2 regions of the Priestia sp. USM5 genome follow, and region 1 is predicted to be linked to the other one. Evidence: predicted binding sites of a transcription regulator. Region 1 holds the regulator's gene; the other holds the start of a gene.
The links. The regulator LexA, encoded in region 1, represses DNA repair genes until DNA is damaged. The targets are predictions, from matches to a motif close to CGAACATATGTTCG.

Region 1 (12,480 bases):
TTTTTTCCTGTTTGAAAAACCACCATAACTCTCGAAAAATTTTCATCGTATCCCCCTAGCCCCACAACCATTTTCTTATCTCTATCATAAAACAAAAGACACCCTTCTGAATAGAGAGTGTCTGTCCAATTAACCATTATTTAATTTGGCCGTTCATTGCTTTCATCATTTGGTTAATTTTTTTCTGCGATGGTTTCATGCCCATTTGCATCATCATCATTTTTAACATTTGTTCATTAATTGGTGGATTTTTCTTCAGATAGCTCATCATATACTTACGAGCAATGAAAAATCCTAGCGCTATCCCAACAATTAATGCTAGAACACCAACTAGAATATACATTCCCATGGTATTACTTCCTCCTTCGTGTTGTCTAACTTACAGTGTACTAGACCATACGCTATTATACAATATTTCCGTTCCAATTTCCTTAAATAATTACACAAATTTTCTTGTTTTCACAGGCCTCAGCCAGCCGTATTCATCCGTTCCATAATTCACTGCTAAAAAACAAGGATCTAGCTTGCGTAATACTTCAAAAAAAGCTGTCTCAGCATCAACATTGCCATCTCCTTCAATTGTTATACAGCGATTCGTTAATTTTATAGATGCTCGACTTTTTTTATGAGGATATTCCAGCACAAACGTCTCTTGATGAGTAAAAAAATGAGGATAATGAGAAAACGCCTGAAGTAATTCTCGTTGAATAAATGAATTGGGCAGTTGGCGAGTAATGTAATGAACTTGTTTTTGTAAATGCGTTTCCTGCAAGTGACGTTTCATTTTATATTCAATCAGCAGCTGATAAATGAGCTTTTCTCTTCGAAAATAGGATGATGCAACTTCTTCCTCCATTAAATATACTTCATACGTTCTCACGATTCATCCTCCCTTTCGGCTCGTTCTTTTTTGTACCATTATACCGAATGGTGTACGCAATGCTTGTCTATCGATGAAAAAATTTCTTTGTTTTTTTGTCGAAAAAAAAGAGCAGACCATAGGAGTCTGCTCTTTCTTGTGAAAAAGAATTATGCATTAAGCAAGCTTTTCACTTTTGCTACTACATTTTCAACTGTAAAACCAAATTCTTTCATGATTGTTTCACCAGGAGCAGATGCACCGAAGTGATTAATACCAAGAACTTGTCCCTCGTCTCCAACATAGCGTTCCCAGCCAAGTGTAGAAGCCATTTCAATACCTAAACGTTTTTTCACTGATTTAGGGATAACACTTTCTTTGTACTCAGCAGATTGCTCTTCGAAACGGTCCCATGCAGGCATACTTACTACAGATACATCAATGCCTTCTGCAGCTAATGCTTTTTGTGCTTCTACTGCTAGGCTTACTTCAGAGCCTGTTGCAAGTATTAATGCATCCGCTTGGTCTTTACCAGCTTTAGATACAACGTACGCGCCTTTAGACACGCCTTCGTATGCATTTTCTTTTGTACCTTCAAGCGTTGGCAAGTTTTGACGAGTCAATACAAGCGCCGTTGGGCGGTCAGTTGATTCTAATGCTAAGCGCCATGCAGCAGCTGTTTCATTTGCATCTGCAGGACGAACCACTGAAAGACCTGGCATTGCACGAAGTGATGGCAATTGTTCAATTGGCTCATGTGTTGGGCCGTCTTCTCCAACTGCGATACTGTCATGTGTGAATACATATGTTACAGGAAGCTTCATTAAAGCTGCTAAGCGAATTGCTGGGCGAAGATAATCAGAGAATACAAAGAATGTTCCTCCGAATACTTTTACACCGCCGTGTAGAGCCATACCGTTTAATGCAGCTCCCATTGCAAATTCACGTACACCGAACCAAATATTACGTCCGCTGTAATCAGCTGCAGTGAAGTCTTCTGAACCTTTAATCATTGTTTTATTTGACCCAGCTAAGTCAGCTGAACCGCCGAAGAATTGAGGTACAGCTTGTGCTACTGCGTTTAATACTTCTCCAGAAGAAGCACGGCTAGCTAAGCTTGAACCCGTTTCGTATGCTGGAAGCGTTTCTTCCCAGCCTTCCGGTAACTTTCCTTCTACTGCTAGTTCAAATTGACGACCTAGTTCAGGATATTTTTCTTTATACTGTGCAAATACATCGTTCCATTCGTTTTCTTTCTTTTGGCCATCTTCAGCAATTGTAGCTTTGAAGTGAGCATACACTTCTTCTGGCACATAGAAATCTTCTTCAAATGTCCATGCATAAGCTTCTTTTGTTAATTTTGTTTCATCGGAACCTAATGGAGAACCGTGCACGCCAGAAGTACCCGCGTGGTTTGGAGAACCAAATCCGATTGTTGTTTTTACTTCAATTAGCGTTGGGCGTGTTAAATCGCCTTTTGCTTCTTCAATTGCGTTTGCAATCGCTGTCAAGTCATTGCCGTCTTCAACGCGAATTACTTGCCATCCGTAAGCCTTGAAACGATCTTCTACGTTCTCAGAGAACGAGCGATCTAAATCTCCGTCTAAAGAAATATCATTTGAATCGTATAAAACAACTAAGCGTCCTAATTTTAAGTGTGCCGCTAATGAAGCTGCTTCAGCAGATACACCTTCCATTAAGTCTCCGTCACCACAAATACCATACGTAAAGTGGTCTACAATTTCTAAACCTTCTTTGTTGTATGTTTCAGCTAAATGACGTTCTGCCATTGCTTTACCAACAGCCATTGCAATACCTTGTCCTAGTGGACCAGTTGTTGCATCAACACCTGCTGTATGACCGAACTCTGGATGACCTGGTGTTTTGCTTCCCCATTGACGGAAGTTTTTAAGGTCTTCAATTGATAAGTCATATCCAGCTAAATGAAGCAAGCTGTATAATAGTGCCGATCCGTGTCCTGCTGATAATACAAAGCGGTCACGGTTGAACCAGTTTGGATTCTTTGGATTGATGTTCATAAATTTTGTCCACAATGTATATGCCATTGGAGCAGCTCCCATTGGCATACCTGGGTGACCTGAATTTGCTTTCTCAATCGCATCGATTGATAAAGTACGAATTGTTGCAATCGAAAGATCTTCAATACGTTGTGTCATACTCTTCATTCCTTTCAAAACTATGTACATATGTTATCATACTAATGATTTGCTTATTTGTACAATACTTGAACCAAAAAAATTTCCACTTTTACAGTTTTTGTGTGCCTTATTAAAAATATACAAAAAACTAGAGGGAACTCTCCCTCTAGTTTTACTAGAACGTCTTAGTGAAGACGCTTCTTTTTGCTCTCTTTTAACTTCTTAGGCGTAACATCTTTACCTTCCTCGTCCACAACTTTAATCGTATGAAGGTGGTTTGTCATAGATTGTCGGAAAACTTTTAAATATTCCTGACGTAGCTCTTGCTGTTCTTTCGCTTCAGATTCTGTCAGACCTTCAGCCTTTGCCTTTTTTGAAAGAGCATTAATACGAGCAAGTTTATCTTTTGATAGCATATAAAACCTATCTCCTTATAATCAATAATTAAAATTACCGAACCGTTCCGGCAACATGTAGTCATCTTACTAAATCTCTTTCGTTTTATCAAGAGATTGAGCACTCTCTTGATACTCTTGATAGCGACGATGTACCGTTGCTTTTGAAATATTATAACCAAAACCTTTTAGCGTAACTGAAATTTCAGCAAAGGTTAAGCCGTTATGACGAAGGCGGACAATTTCTTCAATCGGCGCTTCTTTTTTTTCTCTTCCTGAGTTAACTCCTTGATTTTTTAAATTTTGCTGCGGACGATAACCGTTTTCTACGGCTCTTTTCATTCCTCTTTTAATTTTAGCGTTATGTAATTTCCGCTGATGCTCTTCCACTAAGCTAATAATATCTAACACCATCGAATCAGATTCTGAAAGCTGAAGCTGACCTTGATGACTAATCGTATAGATCGTAGCATTTTCTTTATGAAAAGCATGAAGAAGCGCAATTCGGGCATTTCCTCTGCCTAATCGCGTTTCGTCTTGAATGAGCAGCACAGATATTTTTTCTTCTTTCATTGTATGAAGAACATCCAATATACCCTCTCTGTCTACGTCATATCCGCTTGCTTTTTCCATTACGACTTTTTTTACGTTTAGATGGTGAAGATCAGCAAGCTTTTTTAATTCTTCTTGCTGGCGCTGTAAAGATGTTTCTTGGGTTTTTTTATCCGTACTTACACGGCAATAAATAATGGCGTCCACTTTTATCACGACCTTTTCGGCTTCTAACAATATTCAGGAACGGCCGTTACACACTACTGTTCAATTGCCACTTGATTATGTAACTCTTTTTTTAAAACAGGAATATATAATTTATCTCCAGGAGATAAAGACTGGGCAGTGTCTGAGTTTAGATCATTGACGTCTTCAACCCATTTGACAAATTCATTGGTGGTCAAATGATGGTGATTATGATACTTGTTGGACAAGTCCCAAAGCGTATCTCCTTTTGTAATAGTAACCGTTGAATATTTGTCTAAATCTACTTTATCCGCTCCTAAAACCAGCGTCAATACATATGTAAGTGCAGCGATAACTGCAAAAAAAATAGCGTAATGTTTCATAGAATGTAAGAATTGGTGCATATTATGATCCCCCTATCAGAATATATGTTCTTATTTTATTGAGAACATTTGTTTCTGTCAATGGAATTCTTCGAACTTATGTTTGTATATTGACACATCACGTGGTATAATTCACCTAAAGAATAGCTAAAATCGAGGTGAAAAATATGAAGCTATCAAAACGTCAACAAGACATACTAGATTTTATTAAGCACGAAGTAAAATTAAAAGGTTATCCGCCTTCTGTTCGTGAGATTGGGGAAGCGGTGGGATTAGCCTCTAGCTCCACTGTACACGGGCATTTAGCTCGTTTAGAAAGTAAAGGGTTAATTCGCAGAGATCCAACAAAACCAAGAGCAATCGAAGTTCTTCAACTAGACGAAGTAAACATCCCTAAAAGCAATGTCATTAATGTTCCTGTTATCGGTAAAGTAACAGCGGGTCTTCCTATAACAGCCGTTGAAAATGTGGAAGAATATTTCCCTCTTCCAGATAAATTCGTTTCTCCAGATGATCATGTATTTATGCTTGAAATTATGGGAGAAAGTATGATTGAAGCAGGTATTCTAGATGGCGATATGGTAATCGTACGTCAGCAGCAAACTGCTAATAACGGAGATATTGTGGTCGCTATGACCGAGGACAACGAAGCAACGGTAAAACGTTTCTTTAAAGAAGAAAATTTCGTTCGTTTACAGCCTGAAAATTCAACGATGGCGCCTATTATTCTTCGCCACGTAACGATTTTAGGAAAAGTCACTGGTGTATATCGCACGATTCACTAATCACACACTGTATGTAAAACCAACTAATCATGATGTTAGTTGGTTTTTTACGTTTGTTTTCTAAAAAAATTGGCATATTATAAATGATACGTCGAATCATTACAGGCAGGTAGAGCGGTTTTTATAAAGCCTGTTTTACCTTTTACTTTCTGTCTGCATTTTTTCGACTCTCAAAAAAAATACAACCGACTATAAGAAGGATGTAGTTTATGACCAATACACCAAGGAAAACAGAACCATTTCAAACTATTATGCCTACCAAAGCAATGAACATGTTTCTTTTTCCTTTTTCCTTTGATCGAAAAAATAAAGAGCAGCTTGTTCATGCACTAGAAGCAAATATGTTTGAGTTTTTTTCCATTCAAAACAAACATGTAGAAAAAGAATACTACGGAGAACAGTATTACGTATCTCATGATAGCTTGGATCAATATTTTCTTCCTTACATTGAATGTATTCTATTTCCTGATTCGTGCGAAAAAGAAGGCTTGCTTCGATTTTCAAAAAAAATAGACCATACCGTTACGCTACAAACTTCCTCCACCACCGTGTCTAGCAACGTGCTGTCTGTGGATGTTTTTTTATGTCCTTTTGAAATTGGGGTCATGACCATTCGCACTGAGATGAGTCATAATCATTACACCTATGATGACATTTTAGAATTCATGAATCATTTTCGTGTATTAGAACCGAAGCTTGCTGAAGAGCATGGATCCACCATTACCTATGAACATCATCGCTATAGCAAAGTACAGGATTATATTTTTTCACAGCTCGCGCCATTTTTGAACGAACACATCAAAAAAGAAGCGACGCGTGAACAGCACGTCGGGAGTCTTCCTTATTTTATCGATGAACGGATGTTTGTATTAAGTTATGTAACGGTAAATCAAGAGCAAGAGATTAACTCCACAACTTTATTTCGTACTGGGCAGCTAAATAGCTATACGCCTGACGGGAAACCGTTTATCTCTGCACACAACCATGAGTATATTAAAACGTATAATACCAAACACGTGTATTCCAGATGGGCTCCTGAAACCTATTACGTTATAACAGACCATGTGTTTTCGTGTATTTCTAAATCGACAGACTCTAAAACGGATCAGCTTTTGATGAATCATCTATTTGGCCAACATTACTATAATTTATTTTTGCATTTTTTCTATAAAATCGTGTTGCTAAAACTATCCTATGAGTATTCTCAGCTCACGTTTCATAAAAATTCAGAGGGCATCGAGCGACTAATTCGCTCTATTACTGTATTTTCAGGTAAATATTTATTTTTAGAAATTAGCTCTCGCACGGAAGGTCAAGAGTTTTCTGAGCTCTTTAAAAAAATCTTCCACATCAATTCTCTTTATCAAGAAGTCAAAGAAACCCTTGGTACTTTGTATCAAAATCAAGAGAAAATCGCGGCCAAGCGTCACAATTACTTATTATTAATTTTAACGATTTATACCGTTCTTTCCGGTATTTACGGAATGAATTTAGTTATTAGCAAGCTAAAGGGAAACATCAATTGGGATAGTATGAAGCAGTTTTCTATCTTTGAATATATCGCTTTAATAGTAGCTTTATCAGGAATTCTGATCAGCATTAGTCTCGGAGTGAGTTCCCTATGGAATTTATTAAAAGATCGATTTAAAACATAAAAGCTGTTCGCATCAGAAAATACATTATAAAAAAGAAGAGATTGAGACATAACTAAACCAAGCAAGTCTAAAGGGAAACAAATGAAATAAATAAGCTAGCAGGGATTGCTTGTGACATCGCAGTTGATTTCCGTGCAAGACTTCGCTTTCCGCGGGCGGCCGGTGAGCCTCCTCGTCGCTTGCGCTCCTGCGGGGTCTCACCCCTTCCGCTTTTCCCGCAGGAGTCTTCGTCTTGCCCTCCAATCAACTGCTGGAAAGAACTAAACAAATGAAACCTACGTGCACCATAAAAAACGAACCACTAATCAAACAAACATGATGATTAATGGTTCGTTTTTCGCTTCGACTAAAATCCTTTTTTCCCAACCTCTTTTATCTATTACTAAATCACTGCCTACTCCACTGAACCTTTTATTACACGTTGTGCCGCTGTTGTAATTTCAGAACAATCTAACATTATACTCTATAAGAAAAATATATACAAAATAATAAAATATGGTATCATAGGGTAGGAATTTTGTACCTTATCTTTGAAATAATTTGCAGGAGGTAATATGCTTAACTCATTTTTATCCAAAAGCCTGATTCTTTTATGTGTCATGATTCTTACATGGTCTCTATGGGGCAGTTATAGTGCGATGACAAATTCATTGGACTTAAAAGGCTTGGCTTTAAGTAATTCATTTATTATTGAAGGAATATGTATCACTTTCCTTGTCATTTTTCTAATAGCTATTGCAAGTAGATACATGAACAAAACTGTTTTTTTTATTTCACTGATTGTTTTGACCTTAGGTGTTCGATTAGCATGGATGCTTTCTGTTCAAACACCTGTAAAATCTGACTTTCTTGTCATGTTAGATGCCGCACGTAATATCGCAAAAGGAAATTATGAATTTAACCAAAGCGTTTATTTCACTACATGGGTATATCAGCTAGGCTTTTCATTCTATGAATCTATTGTTATTCGCTGTTTTGGAGATAGCATTTTTACATTAAAATTGTTAAATATTTTTTATTCTACTGGAACCGTTATTTTTATTTATCTAATTGGCGCTAAAGTATTTAACGAACTTGCTGGGAGAATGGCAGCTTTCCTATATGCGTTCTACATTCCGAACATTCTCTACAGCTCAGTGTTAACCAATCAGCATTTAGCTACTTTTTTATTTTATGCAGCTTTTTACCTTATTATAAAAAGATTTGCTCATAACAAGTTTAGCTGGCTTTATATTGGTCTTCTATTGTCGTTAGGAAATTTAATGCGCCCTCTGGGACCCATTATTATCGTTGCTGTTTTCATTTATTTCATCTTGCAAATTCTTCAACCTTACATTAAAGCGAAGGATGCTGCTGAGTTAAAAACTCGTCGAAAGAAAATAGGAAAAAACCTCGTAGGCGTACTGGCTACTTTTTTTATTGCAAATGCGCTGATCAACTACTCTTTTGTAGCGAGCGGTATTTCTAAATATCCTTTAAGTAACAGAGATCCTTTATGGAAATTCGTTATTGGCTTTAATTATGAAACAAGCGGTTCTTATTCTTCAGAGGATGCTAGTCGTTTTATGGGTATGCCAATTGGAGAAAAACGAGCTGAAGCAGAAAAAGAAGTAATTAAAGAGCGAGTAGCAGATAAAGAGCAACTTTTAGATCTCTTTCACATTAAATTCCTGAATATGTGGGGAGGAACGGATGCATCTACATTTTGGAGTATTTCATTAACTCCTCAAGAAGATGTACCTTTTAATAAAGAGAAATTAATTAGTGCTGCTCAAAGTTATGAAAGAATCATTTACGTTTCAACTACTATTATTTCCATTATTGGACTTATATGTTTATTCCTGAAGAAGCAGGATAAATATCCGTATACACTGTTTTTGTTACTAATCATAGGATACGTTCTTATTCACTTGCTTATTGAAATTCAAACTCGCTATCGATTCTTTATTTTCCCAAGCTTTATGCTGCTCGAAGGGTTTGGTATTTCAGTGATTCTATCTTATTTACTAGTACGGTTTACTAAAAATAAGACCCAGGCAAAATGTGAAGAGATAAATTAAATGGAAGGGATTATGCAACCGTGATAAAATTCCTGAAATTCGGATTTGTAGGTATAATGAATACCCTGCTCACTATTATCAGTTACTTAGCACTGATTCATTTTGATATGAATTATATATTGGCTAACGTACTATCCTATTTCATTGGCGTCATAAACAGCTACTATTGGAACAAATCGTGGGTGTTTCAAGCAACTGTACATAAATGGATGTTAGCTCAATTTTTCATCGTAAACCTTATTACTTTAGCAATTAATACATCTTGCTTATTCCTTCTTGTACACTATACACCTGCTAATCCGATAATTGGACAACTGTTGTCTACTTGTATAGGAATGTTTTTTAATTTTTTTCTTAATAAAATATGGACGTTTAAGCACACAAACAATCACTCGATAGGAGGTAAAGCATGAAAGAACTAATTTCAATCGTGGTACCTATGTATTTTGAAGAAGAAGTAGCTAATGAATGCTATAATCGCTTGCTTTCCGTCATGCATGAAAATCACATTAACTATGAATTCATTTTCGTCAATGACGGCAGTACAGACCGAACAATTGAAATCTTAAAGGACGTAGCAGCTATGGATTCTAACGTAAAAATTATTGATTTTGCCCGTAATTTCGGGCACCAAACTGCCGTCACAGCAGGTATTGACTATGCTCAAGGTGATGCTATCGTAATTATTGATGCTGACTTACAGGATCCGCCTGAAATGATTCCTGAATTAATTGCTAAATGGCAGCAAGGCTATGAAATTGTATACGCAAAGCGCAAGAAGCGAAGCGGAGAGACCTTTTTTAAATTGACAACGGCTAAGTATTTTTATCGCTTTTTAAATTATATGTCCGATATTGAAATCCCAAAAGACACGGGAGATTTTCGTATTATCGACCGAAAAGTTGCGGACGTATTCAAAAAAATGACTGAACGCAATCGTTTCGTAAGAGGAATGATGTCTTGGGTCGGCTTCAGGCAAACATATGTAGAATATGAGCGCGATGAGCGTTTTGCTGGTGAAACAAAATATCCTTTAAAAAAGATGATCAAGTTTGCTTCAGATGGAATTATTGGGTTTTCAACGAAACCTTTACGTTTAGTAATGGTTATTGGCTTGTTATCAGTTTTTGTATCACTTCTCGTTTTAAGTTATTCGATTGTTGTTTGGCTGATAGGTGAAAATATTCAGCCTGGCTGGACTTCGATTATGGTAGCTATCACTTTCTTTAGCGGTATTCAGCTACTTGGTTTAGGTCTAGTGGGACAATACATCGCAAGAATTTACGATGAAAGTAAAAATAGACCTATTTACGTTGTACGTGAAACTATTAACTTTTCTGCGGCTTCAACAGATTCTCAAAACGTGCGTGAAAAAGTATATAGCTAAAAAAACAAGGAAGAAAACAACTGTTTTCTTCCTTGTTTTTTATTCTTTTTGAAGCTGTAAATCGCTTGTCACCCAGTCAGGAATTCCATCATCTTCATCAAATTCAATAATGACATCCGTTATTCCTTTTTCCTGTAAAATACGATTTTCGAGACGATCTTTAATATCATCCGCTTCTGCTACTGTTAAAGAAGGATCAATTTCTACTTTTAATTCAACGTGAAGCTCTTCTCCTTCTTTCATCACCATTAACGTTTGAATATCACGCACTTGTACATCTTGCATAACAATGGCGCCAATTTTCATTTCCATTTCTTTATCTGCTTCACCAAGCGCTCCGGCAGCGTTATCTAAAAATACTCGTCCTACTACAAAAAACATCATAAGACCAATTAGCATAGAAGCAATTCCTTCAGCTTGATGAAAAGGCGTAAACCGCGAAATAAAAACGGCGATTAAAGCCAATACGCCTCCTCCAGTAGCTACCAGATCTTCCATAAAAACAAGCTTAGTTGCTGGCTTTGCTTTCTTTAGATGAACAAAGCTTTGCGTAAAAACATTGACCTCTGCAGTATTCATTCCGACATCGTGCAAAATTTCTTTCATTGCCTTAAAGAGGACAAACATCTCAAGTAATACCGAGATGCCAAGTACTGCAATATTTAAAATAAAGCCTGAAGATTTCGTCGGATGAAGAATATGATGATACCCTTCTTTAATCGTTTCAAATGCCATAATTCCTACTACAAGAACCGCCCCTAATAAAACGAGATTAACCAATCGTCCAAATCCGTTTGGAAATCGTTTGGTCGGAGCTTTTTTGCTTAATGCTGAACCTATAAAAACAAAGAACTGATTTGCTGCGTCCCCTAAGCTGTGCATCGTTTCAGCAAACATCGCTACATTTCCCGTTAAAGCAAAAGCAATCCCTTTAATAATGGATATAATGGTATTAACTATAGCGGCCATCATGGCCGATTTATTTCCTTTTCGCAATAACTTAATTAATTCACTCATGCAATCCCTCCGTTTGTGCCTTTGATGAGATTCAATTATGGTTAGTGTATGTGAATTTAAAAATTAAAAACCTCCAACATATAAGTTGGAGGTTTTTAGTCATGTTTCATTATTTTTTAAAACGATAAGGTACCGTTGTAACGATTACGTTTTTACGGTAAAGCAAATGTGCTTTTAACAGCAGACTGGACTGATTATGAAGGATGTTTTGCCAGCTTTTTTTCGTGATGAACTGCGGAATAACAACCGTAATAGCCATATTATTTTCACGGGCTTTTTCTTCAGCCATATCGATGAATCGAAACAGCGGACGCACAAGACTGCGGTATTGAGAATGAAACGTAACAATACGAATATCAGGCTGCCACTTTTCCCACTTCTCTTCCATTCTCTTTTCGCTTTCTCGGTCAAAAGCAACGTGCACCGCAATAACGGTATCACCAATCGTTCTTGCATAGTTCAATGAATTTTCCACTACCTTTGTCATTCCTGCTACAGGAACAATGACCACACTTCCTTCAAGCTTTCCAATCTTTTCTCCTTGCTTAATACGAAGCTGCTCTCCTACCGCTTCATAATGCGTATGAATGCGATGAAAAATATAAACGATAACCGGTAAGAAAACGAGCACGGACCATACTTGTGAAAACTTCGTTGTAAACAAAATGATTAGCACCGTTAAGGTAATGAGGGCACCAATTAAGTTAATGGTTAGCTTTCCTTGCCAGCCGGCCGGCTTTTCTCTAAGCCATTTGACAATCATGCCTGTTTGAGAAAGCGTAAATGGAATGAACACTCCAACTGCATAAAGAGGAATTAATTGTTCCGTCGCTCCTTTAAAGGCGACAAGTAAGACAATAGAAGCAATTCCAAGGGTCACAATTCCATTTGAATAGCCTAGTCGATCGCCGCGAATTTGAAACATTCTTGGCATGTATTTATCAGACGATAAGTTTACGGCAAGCAAAGGGAAAGCTGAAAAACCTGTATTCGCCGCTAGCACTAAAATCAGAGCTGTGGTACCTTGAATAAAATAATAAAA
Region 2 (12,480 bases), 1.8 Mb from region 1:
TGTATTAAATATAGAAAACGTGCGCATTCGAAGAAGAATTGACTTTCTTTTCGGTCGAAGATTTAGAATTTTTCGAATTAAAATTGAGTTAGAGGTTGTATGAGTATGACGATGAAAAGTGTAAAGCTACTAAAGCAGCAGCTTTATACGTTTTAAAATTATGAAGATCTGACAGTTTCATTCCTGTGCTGATCGGATTACCGAAGGCTTCTGACCTGTGTTAGGAGTCTTTTTTTTATTCTTAAATTAATATAATAGGAGGAGAAAAGATGGAAAATTTATTACGAGCAGCGGTGCGCCAAAGAAAACAATACCTCATTGAAGAGTTACTGAAAAAAGGGATTTATAAAAAAGAAAATCATCATCTTTTTGAACTCACACTCTCTGACTTAGAAAAAGAGTATCAGGCACGCAGTAAGTAAGGGAAATACGTAAAAAGAACTAAAATAAGTGTAAAAAAGATCCAAAACCTAGTTGACTAATGGGTAAAGTGTGTTTATTATAAAAACAAGAATAAATTGTCTTTTCAGAAAGTATCTTCTTTTTATTCTTACGAATAAATTTAATAAGAATAATTTAAGAGCACATACGCTGATCAGACTAACTGAAGGCTGCTTCTCTTTTTAAAGAGATAGCGGCCTTTTTGTATTTTTTTATAAAAAGGGGAGTAAAACATGAAGAAAAAAGCAGTTCAGTTTTTAATGGTGCTGACAGCACTGCTCGTGGTGCTAGCAGGTTGCGGCAATGGAAAATCTACTGAAACAGCAGGGAAAGATAGTTCTGCGAGTAAAAACGATTCAAAAAAACCAGTAGAACTTTTAAACGTTTCATATGATCCTACACGTGAGCTTTATCAGGAGTTCAATAAGAGCTTTGCGTCTTATTGGAAAGATAAAACAGGGCAAGACGTCACTATTCAGCAATCACACGGTGGCTCTGGTAAGCAAGGCCGAGCAGTTATTGACGGTTTAGAAGCGGATGTAGTAACGCTGGCGCTTGCTTACGATATTGATGAAATCGCTCAAACTCGTCAATTATTAAACAAAGACTGGGAAAAAGAATTGGCTCATAATTCTACACCATACACATCAACGATTGTTTTTTTAGTTCGTAAAGGAAATCCAAAAGGAATTAAAGATTGGGATGATTTAACGAAAAAAGGTACATCTGTTATTACGCCAAATCCAAAAACTTCTGGAGGCGCGCGCTGGAATTATTTAGCTGCATGGGCATATGCGAAGGATAAATATAACGGCGATAACAAAAAGATTGAAGACTTCATGAGTAAGCTTTATGGAAATGTCGAAGTGTTAGACTCAGGCGCACGCGGAGCTACCACTACCTTTGTAGAGCGAGGCATTGGAGACGTGTTAATTGCATGGGAAAACGAAGCTTACTTATCGTTAAATGAGCTAGGAAAAGATAAATTTGAAATTGTAACACCGTCATTAAGTATTTTAGCAGAGCCACCTGTTGCTGTAGTAGATAAAGTAGCTGAAAAGAAAGGCACGACAAAGGTAGCAAAAGCATACTTAAAATACCTATATACAGAAAAAGGTCAGGAAATCGCAGCGGAAAACTACTATCGTCCTCGAAATAAAAAAGTATTAGAGAAACACAAAGATCAATTCCCTTCGCTTAACCTAGTCACTATTAAAGATTTTGGCGGCTGGAAAAAAGCTCAAGAAACGCATTTTAATGATGGGGGAACATTCGATCAGATTTATCAGCCAAAGTAATATGATTCATTAAAAAAGTAGAACGAGGAAGATACGAATGGTGATTCGTATCTTCCGTGTACATGTATCTTGAAAGCAGAGAGAGGTGTAAGACGTGAGCGTGTTACAACGACAGAAAAAAAAGAAAAGCATCTTACCTGGATTTGGGCTTTCTTTAGGTTTTACGATGTTTTATGCAAGTATCCTTGTGCTTTTTCCGTTAGCTATGATTTTTTTAAATACGGCATCTATGGGATGGAGCGACTTTATTAAAACTGTTACAGAACCTAGAGTAGTAGCGTCGTATAAATTAAGTTTTGGAGCAGCATTTGCAGCCGGCATCATTAATGTTATTTTTGGAACCATTATTGCGTGGGTATTAGTGAGGTATCATTTTCCTGGAAAGAGGTTTATTGACGGACTTGTGGATTTGCCGTTTGCCTTGCCAACGGCTGTTGCCGGCATTGCCTTGACCACTCTTTACGTTCCGAAAGGATGGATTGGTCAATTATTTACGTTTAAAATCGCATTTACGCCTATCGGAATTATTATCGCTCTTACGTTTATCGGTCTGCCGTTTGTCGTCCGAATGGTGCAGCCGGTATTGCAAAACTTTAATGCAGAGATCGAAGAAGCATCTGCTAGTTTAGGAGCCAGCCGAATGCAAACGTTCAGAAAAGTTATTTTTCCGGAGCTGGTGCCGGCTGTTTTAACAGGTTTTTCTCTTTCATTCGCAAGAGCGCTTGGAGAATATGGGTCCGTTGTTTTTATTGCTGGAAATATGCCGATGAAAACTGAAATTACGCCGCTTATTATTATGACAAAACTCGAGCAGTACGATTATGCGGGAGCTACTGCTATTGCATCAGTCATGCTCGTTGTATCATTTTTTCTGTTATTACTTATTAATATTATTCAATGGTGGACAAATCGTAAATTTATACATAGTTAAGGAGGGATGACATTGGCAGGACATGTTCCAATGCAGCACGCAAAAACGACTGTTGAAATCACTCATTCTAGTTTAAAAGAGCCCAAAGTCGTCCGATGGCTGCTTACATTTATTGCACTGGCTTTTTTAGCTCTATTCTTAGTGCTTCCGCTTATCACGATTTTTATAACAGCCTTTCAAAAAGGGTGGGAAACATATCTCGCTGCGATTACAAATCCAGATGCCCTGGCTGCTATTAAACTAACGTTAATCGTTGTGCTGATTACCGTTCCGTTAAATGCCGTTTTTGGCGTGGTAGCTGCATGGTTAATTACGAAGTTTGATTTTAAAGGAAAGAATATTTTAATTACGCTTATTGATTTACCATTTGCCGTTTCGCCTGTTATTGCTGGATTGATTTTTATTTTATTATTTGGTGCACAAGGGTTGTTCGGAGAATGGCTGTTTAATCACGACATCAAAATTGTCTTTGCTATTCCCGGTATTATATTAGCTACCCTTTTTGTAACGCTTCCGTTTGTTGCCAAAGAATTGATTCCACTCATGCAAGCTCAAGGGTCAGCCGAAGAAGAGGCATCGTTAACGTTAGGAGCCAGCGGTTTCAAAACTTTTTTTCTAGTGACATTACCTAATATTAAATGGGGCTTATTATATGGAATCATTTTATGTAATGCGAGGGCGATTGGAGAGTTTGGAGCTGTTTCCGTTGTGTCGGGGCACATTCGAGGAATGACAAATACGATGCCTCTTCATATTGAAATTCTCTACAATGAATATCAATTTGCAGCAGCGTTTGCGGTAGCATCTTTAATGTCAGTTTTAGCTATATTTACATTAATTGTAAAAAATATTATTGAGTGGAAAGCCAAACATATTTAAAAAGGAAGGAGCTTATGAGATGAGTATCCATATTAAGCACGTATCAAAGAACTTTGGTGATTTTAAAGCGCTGGATTCTATTAACATTGATATTCAAACGGGTGAATTAGTAGCTTTACTCGGTCCGTCCGGTTCTGGAAAAACATCTTTGCTTCGCATCATTGCCGGTCTTGAACATCTTGACCAAGGAGCTATTTTATTTGATGGAAAGGAAATTACGCACGTAAATCCAAAAGAGCGGAATGTAGGGTTTGTTTTTCAACACTATGCTTTGTTCAGGCATATGACTGTGTTTGATAACATTGCGTATGGTTTAAAAGTACGACCTAAAAAAACAAGACCTTCTAAAATGGACATTAACAAGAAAGTAACCGAGCTGCTGCAGCTTGTGAAACTAGAGCCGCTTGCAAATCGCTATCCTTCTCAATTATCGGGAGGACAGCGCCAGCGAGTAGCGCTTGCTCGAGCGTTAGCAGTGGAACCGAAAGTACTGCTATTAGATGAACCTTTTGGCGCTTTGGATGCGAAAGTTCGTAAAGATTTACGCAGATGGCTGCGTAAATTGCATAATGACTTTCATATTACGAGTATATTCGTTACGCATGATCAAGAAGAAGCTTTAGATGTAGCTGATCGTATTGTTGTAATGAACAACGGGAAAATTGAGCAGATTGGAAGTCCTGAGGAAGTATATGATCATCCTAACAGTCCATTTGTGTACGATTTTTTAGGAAACGTCAATTTATTTAAGGGTCGCATTCATAAAGGCAGGCTAAAACAAGGAAGCTTTGAAATGGATGTTCCAGAATTTAGCGGAAGAAATGAAGAAGCAGCTGTTGGATATGTGCGACCTCATGATATTCACCTTGAAAAAGTAAAAACAAGCGCAGATGCCGTTTCTGCAACCGTTAGCCATATTCATGTGATAGGACCTATCGTGCAAATTGAATTAAAAAGAGAAGATGCAGAAGAATTTTTAGAAGCTGAATTAAGCAAAGAGCATTATAAAACACTCAGCCTTCAAGTAGGAGAGCAGGTGTATGTAAAGCCTAAGCAGCTAAAAGTATTTATTCCAGAAGATTATTCTATTTGATAAAAAGCGTGAAGGGTATACCTTTGCGCTTTTTATCTATTAATAAATTAGTACCAGATATTAAAAGTAGGTGTTATAATTAAGTATCAACTGATTTGAGGTGGAGAAATGATGCAATCAAAAGCTAGAATCACAGGAATGGGGATATATACACCAAAGCAAAAATTAACGAACGACCATTTAAAAGAAATGGTTGATACAAGTGACGAATGGATTGTACAGCGCACGGGAATGAAAGAACGGCGAATTGCTGGTGAAGGCGAATACACGTCTACGCTTGCCATTCGAGCAGTTGAAAATTTGCTCAACCGATATGCTGTAGAAATAGAAGATGTAGATGCAATTATTGTTTCGACAACAACACCGGATCACTTTTTTCCTAGCGTAGCATGTCAGGTTCAAGATTACTTTCATATTGATCAAGCTGCTGCATTTGATTTAAGTGCCGCATGCGCCGGTTTTACATATGGACTTCACATGGCGAACGGCTTAGTGACGTCCGGATTGCATAAAAAGATTTTAGTTATTGGTGCTGAAGTCATGTCGAAAATTACAGATTATACGGACCGGGCCACCTGCGTGCTGTTCGGTGACGGAGCGGGAGCTATGCTTGTAGAATACGATGAGCATAATCCAAGTTTCTTAGGATGTCACTACGGAACGGACGGAAGCGGAGGGGTGAATTTATATCGTTCTAATTTATCTGATACTCTTTCAGGAAAAGAAATTAACGCGAGCGGAAATTTAGTTCAAAATGGGCGTGAAGTATACCGCTTTGCTGTCCGAACGATTCCAAAAGGAGTAGAAGCATTGTTAAAGGGTACTTTCATTTCTCTTTCTGATGTAAATTGGTTTATTCCGCACAGTGCAAACCTTCGGATGATTGAAGCTATTTGTGCTAAAACAGGTGTTTCAATGGATAAAACGTTAACGAGTGTACAATACTGCGGAAATACATCTTCAGCTTCTATTCCACTTGCCTTGAACGAAGGAATAATGACAGGAAAAGTACGGGATAATGACCTTCTTATTCTCTATGGGTTTGGAGGAGGATTAACGCATTGCGGTTTGTTAATTAAATGGACGTGTAAAGAAAAAAGCTAAAAGGCATCGCCTTTTAGTTTTTTAGGCTTTCATTGAAGCGCTTTTTTATTATCGTTACAAGAAAGTTTTTTCTTTTTATAACAGCAGGTTTACTGTATTTCCAGCGCAAACATATATAATAGAAAAAACCCGCTTTTTTACAGCGGGTTTTTAGCTGGCTTTTGGAATAGTAAAACCTACTCCAAAGACGTCTCGCACATCGTGGACAACCACAAAAGCCTGTTCATCGACTTTATGAATAATGCGCTTTAACTCTAATAGTTCTTGTTTGTTCACAACTACGTACAATACGTCTTTTGCTTCTTTTGTATAGCTTCCATGAGCAGAAAAGACAGTGACGCCTCGCTGCATCTTTTTGTTAACTTGTTCGGCTACTTCAGCTGAACGGTGTGAAATAATGGTGATTGCTTTGCGGGGGTTGAGTCCTTCAATAATATAATCCAGCACCTTTGTTCCGATATAAAGAGAAATAACCGTGTACATCGTCTTTTCTCCACCGATGACAAAATAGGCGCTTGCTACAACTAATAAATCAATTGCTAGCATCGTTTTGCTAATATTCCAGTCTAGATATTGATTAGCTAAGCGGGCGATAACTGCCGAGCCTCCGGAAGTTCCGCCACCTCTAAACACAAGCCCGAGTCCTACACCGGCTAAAATACCAGCAAAAATAGCCCCCAGTAGCGTATCGTCAAGAGGATTTCCCAGTCCTTCAGTTATATGTAGGAATAGAGATGTGAAAATAATACATATAATTGTGTAAGCAATCACACGTTTGTGAAGCAATTTGTATCCGATCAGTACCAGCAAACCGTTTAATATAAAGTTTGTGATACCAGGAGACCAGCCTAGTACATAATAGGTAATCATTGTTACACCGGTTACGCCGCCTTCTGCTAATTCATTTGGAATAGCAAAATAATTAATGGCCAGTGCGAAAATGAGGCTTCCTAGAATAATGAGGATAATTTCTTTTATTTTATTGATCATGAACGTTACCTCCAATCATCAAAAACTCCGAAAACACAGTCATGACAATGTATTATACCAACTCTAGAGGCTGAATTAAAGATGGGATATTATTATTTTTTAAAAAATCAATTTCTGCTATCAACATAAAATCTTTTGACAGTTTTTATGGAGTATGAAAAAATAAATTGTTTGCTTTTATTTTGATTAAAAAGTTTTGCAATGAGAATGTTCGTTCGGTAAAATAGAAGCAAGAGTCAAGGGGGAGAATGAACGTGTATCAAGATGAATTAAAACAGTATGCGAAGTTAGTAATGCCTGAGCATTTAGAGAAAATGAAGAAAATGTACAGTCCCGAGGCGCATAAGCAGTCTTTAGGGTTGAAAAAAGAAAAGATTGAGCATATTGAAAAGGTCATTATGAACAGTTACTCGGAGCATCATCCAGTAACCCTTCACGTCTATGAAGCAGGACATATTCAAAGATATGAACGAGTGACAATCGATAAAGTTTCTCTGCAGTCGAATACGCTGATGGTGACAGGGCCTTGTTATACATATTCGATTCGAGCGGATGCAGTAATTGAAGCAGATGTATGGAAAGATGAAAGCTACTCTAGCTAAGAGTAGCTTTTTTGTTGAATTTGTATCTTTTTTTTAACGCTTGCATACAATACATAAAAGCATATTCTGCGAGTAGTCACTTTTAGCTACTAGGAAATTTTGATTAAAGAAGGGATATTGTATGCAAAATGAAAAAACTCAAGTAAGAGAAATTGAATTAACGCAGTTCATTAAGAAAAGACTCGTTCGTTTTATCTCAAGTTTGGCTATTTCTTCTGCCCTTGCTTCTATATTATATATGCTTCTGTTTTTATTTAAATGATGGGTCACTTTGAGTTGTCCAAAAAGGTGGACAACTTTTTTGATGTATAGGCTCTCATTAAAACAGGACAAGCTAAACATAATTCAGTCAAGAGAAATTAAATCGGTCAAGAAATAGTCAAAAACAGTCATAGCTAATTAGTTGCAAGAAAACCTTTACATATAATGAGAAAAGTAGACAAATTCTTGAATTACCAGCTTATTTCCTTTTGTATAAACTATTATCAAAACAAATGCAAATCTAATTGTTCGTTCAAAAAACTTTATTTTGTAATTAAAAAAATGAATGTTTTTGATTTTTTATGATTGATTTTGAATGTAAACCGTGATAAAGTAAGTACATGAAATAAATGAAAACGCTTTTTTGAAAAAGGAGCTAGAACATGTTAACGCCGGAGAGACATCAACTAATCTTAAAACTTTTAAAAGAGAAAGAACTTGTAAAAGTGCAAGAGTTTATCGAAGTTACAGGCGCTTCGGAATCCACAATTAGAAGAGACTTAAGTCAACTAGAAGAAGAGCAAATGCTCAAACGTGTTCACGGTGGCGCTTCGCTTATTCGCAGTAAACGAATCGAACTGAGCGTTATCGAAAAATCTGCTAAAAATATTCAAGATAAACGAAACATTGCAGAGTATGCGGCTTCCATTATAAATGAAGGTGACTGTATTTTTTTAGATGCAGGAACTACAACGTATGAAATGATTCCTTTTTTGAAGCAAAAAGATGTAGTTGTCGTGACAAATGGTTTAATGCATTTAAACCCGATGCTAGAACAAGGTATCACCCTCTATTTAATTGGAGGATCTGTTAAACATAAAACGGGCGCTTTAATTGGCAATGGAGCTCTTTTAAGTCTTGAGCAGTATCGTTTTGATAAGTGCTTTATGGGAGCGAATGGGATTCATCATCAATATGGATATACAACTCCTGATCCAGAAGAAGCATTGATCAAGCAAACGGCAATGAAGCTTTCTAGAGAATCTTATATTTTATCAGATTCTACTAAGTTTTTTGAAACAAGTTTTGCGAAAATAGCCGATTTACATGAAGCAAAAATTATAACAAATGACGTACCTAGTGATGTACTTATACAGTATGCAAACAAAACAGACATAAAGGTTGTGAAATCATGATTTATACATGTACGTTGAACCCATCCGTTGATTACGTAGTACATGTTTCAGCATTCGAAGAAGGCGGACTTAACCGCACAACGAATGAAGCCAAGTTTCCAGGAGGGAAAGGCATTAACGTCTCTCGCGTTTTAAAGCGATTAGATGTTGATAATAAAGCTCTCGGTTTTGTAGCCGGCTTTACAGGAACCTATATCGAAGACTACTTAAAAGCGGAGAATATTGAAACAGCTTTTACAAGAGTTGATGGAGATACCCGCATTAACGTAAAGTTAAAAACGGAAAAAGAAACAGAAATTAACGGTCAAGGGCCTGCTATTACAGACGAAGCGCTTCAGTCTTTATTGAGTCAAGTAAAGCAAATGACTGAAGGCGATATCTTCGTATTAGCAGGAAGTATACCGAAAACGCTTCCAAGTTCTGTGTATGAAACGTTAACGGAACTAGCAGCAGCGAACGGAGTAAAAGTAGTAGTAGATGCAAGTGGAAAAACCTTGCTAGACGTCGTGTCTCACAAGCCGTTTTTTATCAAACCAAATCATCATGAACTTGCAGAATTGTTTGATGTAGAAGTAAACAGTGCAGAAGATGCGCTAGTATACGGTAAAAAGCTTGTGGAACAAGGAGCGCAAAACGTCGTTGTATCCATGGCAGGCGATGGAGCACTTCTTATTAACGAAAGCGGTGTCTACAGTGCCACAGTCCCTAAAGGAACAGTGAAAAATTCTGTTGGAGCTGGCGATTCACTTGTAGCTGGATTTATTGCTTCTTATGTAAAGCAAGGGGATTTATTAGAAGCCTTTCAAACAGGAGTTGCTTCAGGAAGTGCCACAGCATTCTCACTTGAATTATGTACAGCAGAAGATGTAAAGACGCTTCGTGAACAAGTGTCAATCACAAAGGTAGAGTAGGGGGAACCGAGAATGAGAATTACAGAACTATTAAAAAAAGATACAATCATTCTTGATTTAAAAAGCACGTCAAAAGCTGATGTTATTGATGAGTTAGTTGGAAAATTAGACGAAGCTGGTCGCTTAAGCGACCGAGCTGGCTATAAAGAAGCAATTTTAAATCGTGAATCTCAAAGTACAACGGGAATTGGGGAAGGCATTGCCATTCCGCATGCAAAAACAAGCTCGGTAAAAACACCGGCCATTGCATTTGGACGCTCAACAGAAGGTATTGATTATGAATCATTAGACGGACAGCCTGCACATTTATTCTTCATGATTGCAGCGAGTGAAGGCGCGAATAATGCTCACTTAGAAACATTATCTCGTTTGTCTACGTTATTAATGGACGAATCGTTCCGAAAAACGTTGCTAACAGCATCATCAATTGATGAAGTCATTAAAGCAATTGATGATAAAGAAACTGAAAATGAAGCGCCGGAAGAAGAAGTGGATACAGCTTCAGATCAATTAGTGCTTGCTGTAACGGCTTGTCCAACGGGAATTGCCCACACGTATATGGCAGCGGATAGCCTAAAAGCAAAAGCGAAAGACATGAACGTGACGCTCAAAGTTGAAACAAATGGTTCCAGCGGTGTTAAAAACGCGTTGACGAAGGAAGAAATTGAAAACGCTACCGCTATTATTGTTGCGGCGGACAAGCAAGTAGAAATGGAACGTTTTGCAGGTAAAAAAGTTATTCAAGTTCCAGTAGCTGAAGGAATTCGTAAGCCCGAAGAATTAATTAACCGCGCGTTAAAAGGAGACGCTCCTGTATACAGCGGCGGCGGTGGCAGCAAAGAAGGCGGAGAAAGTAAAGGATCAGAGCGTACAGGGTTTTACAAACACCTAATGAGCGGTGTATCAGCAATGCTTCCGTTTGTTGTAGGGGGCGGGATCTTAATCGCCATTTCATTTATGTTTGGTATTCACTCAGCAGAACCGAAAGATCCAACGTACAATGCGTTTGCAGCGGCGCTAAAAACAATTGGCGGAGATAATGCATTCTTTTTACTAGTACCGGTACTAGCAGGGTTCATTGCAATGAGTATTGCTGATCGTCCTGGTTTAGCTCCTGGTATGGTTGCAGGTCTTTTAGCAGCTTCTGGCGGAGGCGGTTTCTTAGGTGGTTTAATCGCTGGTTTCTTAGCGGGTTATGTAGTAGTGGGATTAAAGAAATTGTTCAGCGTCCTGCCGCAAGCTCTTGATGGAATTAAGCCAGTTCTTCTTTATCCGCTATTTGGGATTTTTATCTCAGGATTGATTATGCTTTATGTTGTAAATGAGCCAGTTAGTGCAATTAACAAAGGGTTAACGCACTGGTTAAGTGGATTTGGCACGGGTAACTTAGTATTATTAGGTATTATCTTAGGCGGTATGATGGCTATTGATATGGGTGGTCCTATTAATAAGGCAGCCTTTACATTTGGTATCGCAATGATTGATGCTGGAAACTATGCTCCACACGCAGCGATTATGGCAGGCGGTATGGTTCCGCCACTAGGTATGGCTATTGCGACAACTTTGTTCAAAAACAAATTTACTCGCCAAGAGCGTGAAACAGGTAAAACGTGTTATGTAATGGGTCTTTCATTTATCACAGAAGGTGCGATTCCATTCGCAGCAGCTGACCCAGGCCGTGTTATTCCCGCATCGGTTATCGGTGCTGCAGTAGCAGGTGCTTTAACAATGATGTTCCACATCGGTTTACCAGCACCACACGGCGGTGTATTCGTTATCGGAATTGTACAAGGAAATCCTCTTTTATATGCACTAGCAATTTTAATTGGTGCCATTGTGACAGCGGTCCTTGTAGGTGTATTAAAAAAACCAAAAGCAGAATAACAAATAAAGACTGATTTTACATGATGTAAAATCAGTCTTTTTGTGTTTTTCTGGTAGACATTTGTTCTTTATGAGAGTACAATTACGGTAGTATTCCTTTAATTTTTAGAAAAGTTAGATAGATAAGCTTTTCTACTTGATAAAATATGGTACAATAATCGAATATTAAAAACAAAGTAAGGAAGTGTCTCAAACATGAAGGTTGCGAAGTTTGGCGGGAGTTCAGTTGCAAGCGCAGAGAAATTTAAACAGGTTGCGCATATTGTAACGTCTGATAAAGAGAGAAAGCTGGTAGTTGTATCAGCTCCGGGCAAGCGATACGGAGAAGATACAAAAATGACAGATTTGTTAATCGCACTTTCTGCCAAAATACAGCTTGGAGAAGATTACGTCGATGAGTTTGGGCAAGTAATCGATCGCTATCGTGAAATCGTCGTTGACTTGTCTATGCCAGAAACGATTATTACTGATATTATTGCGAATTTACAATCACTTATTGATTTACATAAAAACGATCCGTTTCGCTTATTAGATTGTCTCAAAGCAAGTGGAGAAGATAATAACGCAAAGGTAATGGCTGCTTATTTAAACCATTTAGGGTTTGAAGCTCATTATGTAAATCCAAAAGAAGCAGGTATTTTTGTTTCTGATGAACCAGGAAGAGCAAGAGTGCTTCCACTGTCTTATGAAAAACTGCCGCAGCTAAGAGAGCGTTCGGGCATTTTGGTGATTCCAGGATTTTTTGGCTACTCTGAAGAAGGGAACATGGTTACGTTCTCGCGCGGTGGGTCAGATATTACAGGTTCAATTGTAGCAGCAGGAGTAAAAGCTGACTTGTATGAAAACTTTACTGACGTAGATGCTATTTACAGCGTAGATCCAAGACTTGTGGAAAAGCCTCATGAAATGAAAGAAGTCACATACAGAGAAATGCGTGAACTATCCTATGC

Region 2: ACWATA_RS13865 (YolD-like family protein) is a predicted target of LexA. The motif match lies at 6,941-6,954, and genes of this name have one in related genera.

What each region holds. Positions count from the first base shown of each region.
Region 1 covers NZ_JBSGKN010000001.1:806,933-819,412, reverse strand. The annotation lists gene ACWATA_RS04200 (ABC transporter transmembrane domain-containing protein) at 1-46, opposite strand, end outside; gene ACWATA_RS04195 (YneF family protein) at 137-349, opposite strand; gene sirA (sporulation inhibitor of replication protein SirA) at 440-880, opposite strand; gene tkt (transketolase) at 1,030-3,036, opposite strand; gene ACWATA_RS04180 (DUF896 domain-containing protein) at 3,204-3,434, opposite strand; gene ACWATA_RS04175 (YneB family resolvase-like protein) at 3,504-4,172, opposite strand; gene yneA (cell division suppressor protein YneA) at 4,226-4,555, opposite strand; gene lexA (transcriptional repressor LexA) at 4,702-5,319, shown strand; gene ACWATA_RS04160 (magnesium transporter CorA family protein) at 5,529-6,974, shown strand; gene ACWATA_RS04155 (hypothetical protein) at 7,042-7,242, opposite strand; gene ACWATA_RS04150 (ArnT family glycosyltransferase) at 7,529-9,034, shown strand; gene ACWATA_RS04145 (GtrA family protein) at 9,055-9,447, shown strand; gene ACWATA_RS04140 (glycosyltransferase family 2 protein) at 9,444-10,421, shown strand; gene ACWATA_RS04135 (cation diffusion facilitator family transporter) at 10,461-11,438, opposite strand; gene ACWATA_RS04130 (APC family permease) at 11,548-12,480, opposite strand, start outside.
Region 2 covers NZ_JBSGKN010000001.1:2,560,234-2,572,713, reverse strand. The annotation lists gene ACWATA_RS13900 (Fur-regulated basic protein FbpA) at 270-422, shown strand; gene ACWATA_RS13895 (sulfate ABC transporter substrate-binding protein) at 675-1,739, shown strand; gene cysT (sulfate ABC transporter permease subunit CysT) at 1,834-2,670, shown strand; gene cysW (sulfate ABC transporter permease subunit CysW) at 2,683-3,549, shown strand; gene ACWATA_RS13880 (sulfate/molybdate ABC transporter ATP-binding protein) at 3,569-4,642, shown strand; gene ACWATA_RS13875 (ketoacyl-ACP synthase III) at 4,751-5,746, shown strand; gene ACWATA_RS13870 (YitT family protein) at 5,897-6,736, opposite strand; gene ACWATA_RS13865 (YolD-like family protein) at 6,985-7,338, shown strand; gene ACWATA_RS13860 (hypothetical protein) at 7,460-7,600, shown strand; gene ACWATA_RS13855 (DeoR/GlpR family DNA-binding transcription regulator) at 7,983-8,735, shown strand; gene pfkB (1-phosphofructokinase) at 8,732-9,646, shown strand; gene ACWATA_RS13845 (PTS fructose transporter subunit IIABC) at 9,659-11,530, shown strand; gene ACWATA_RS13840 (aspartate kinase) at 11,726-12,480, shown strand, end outside.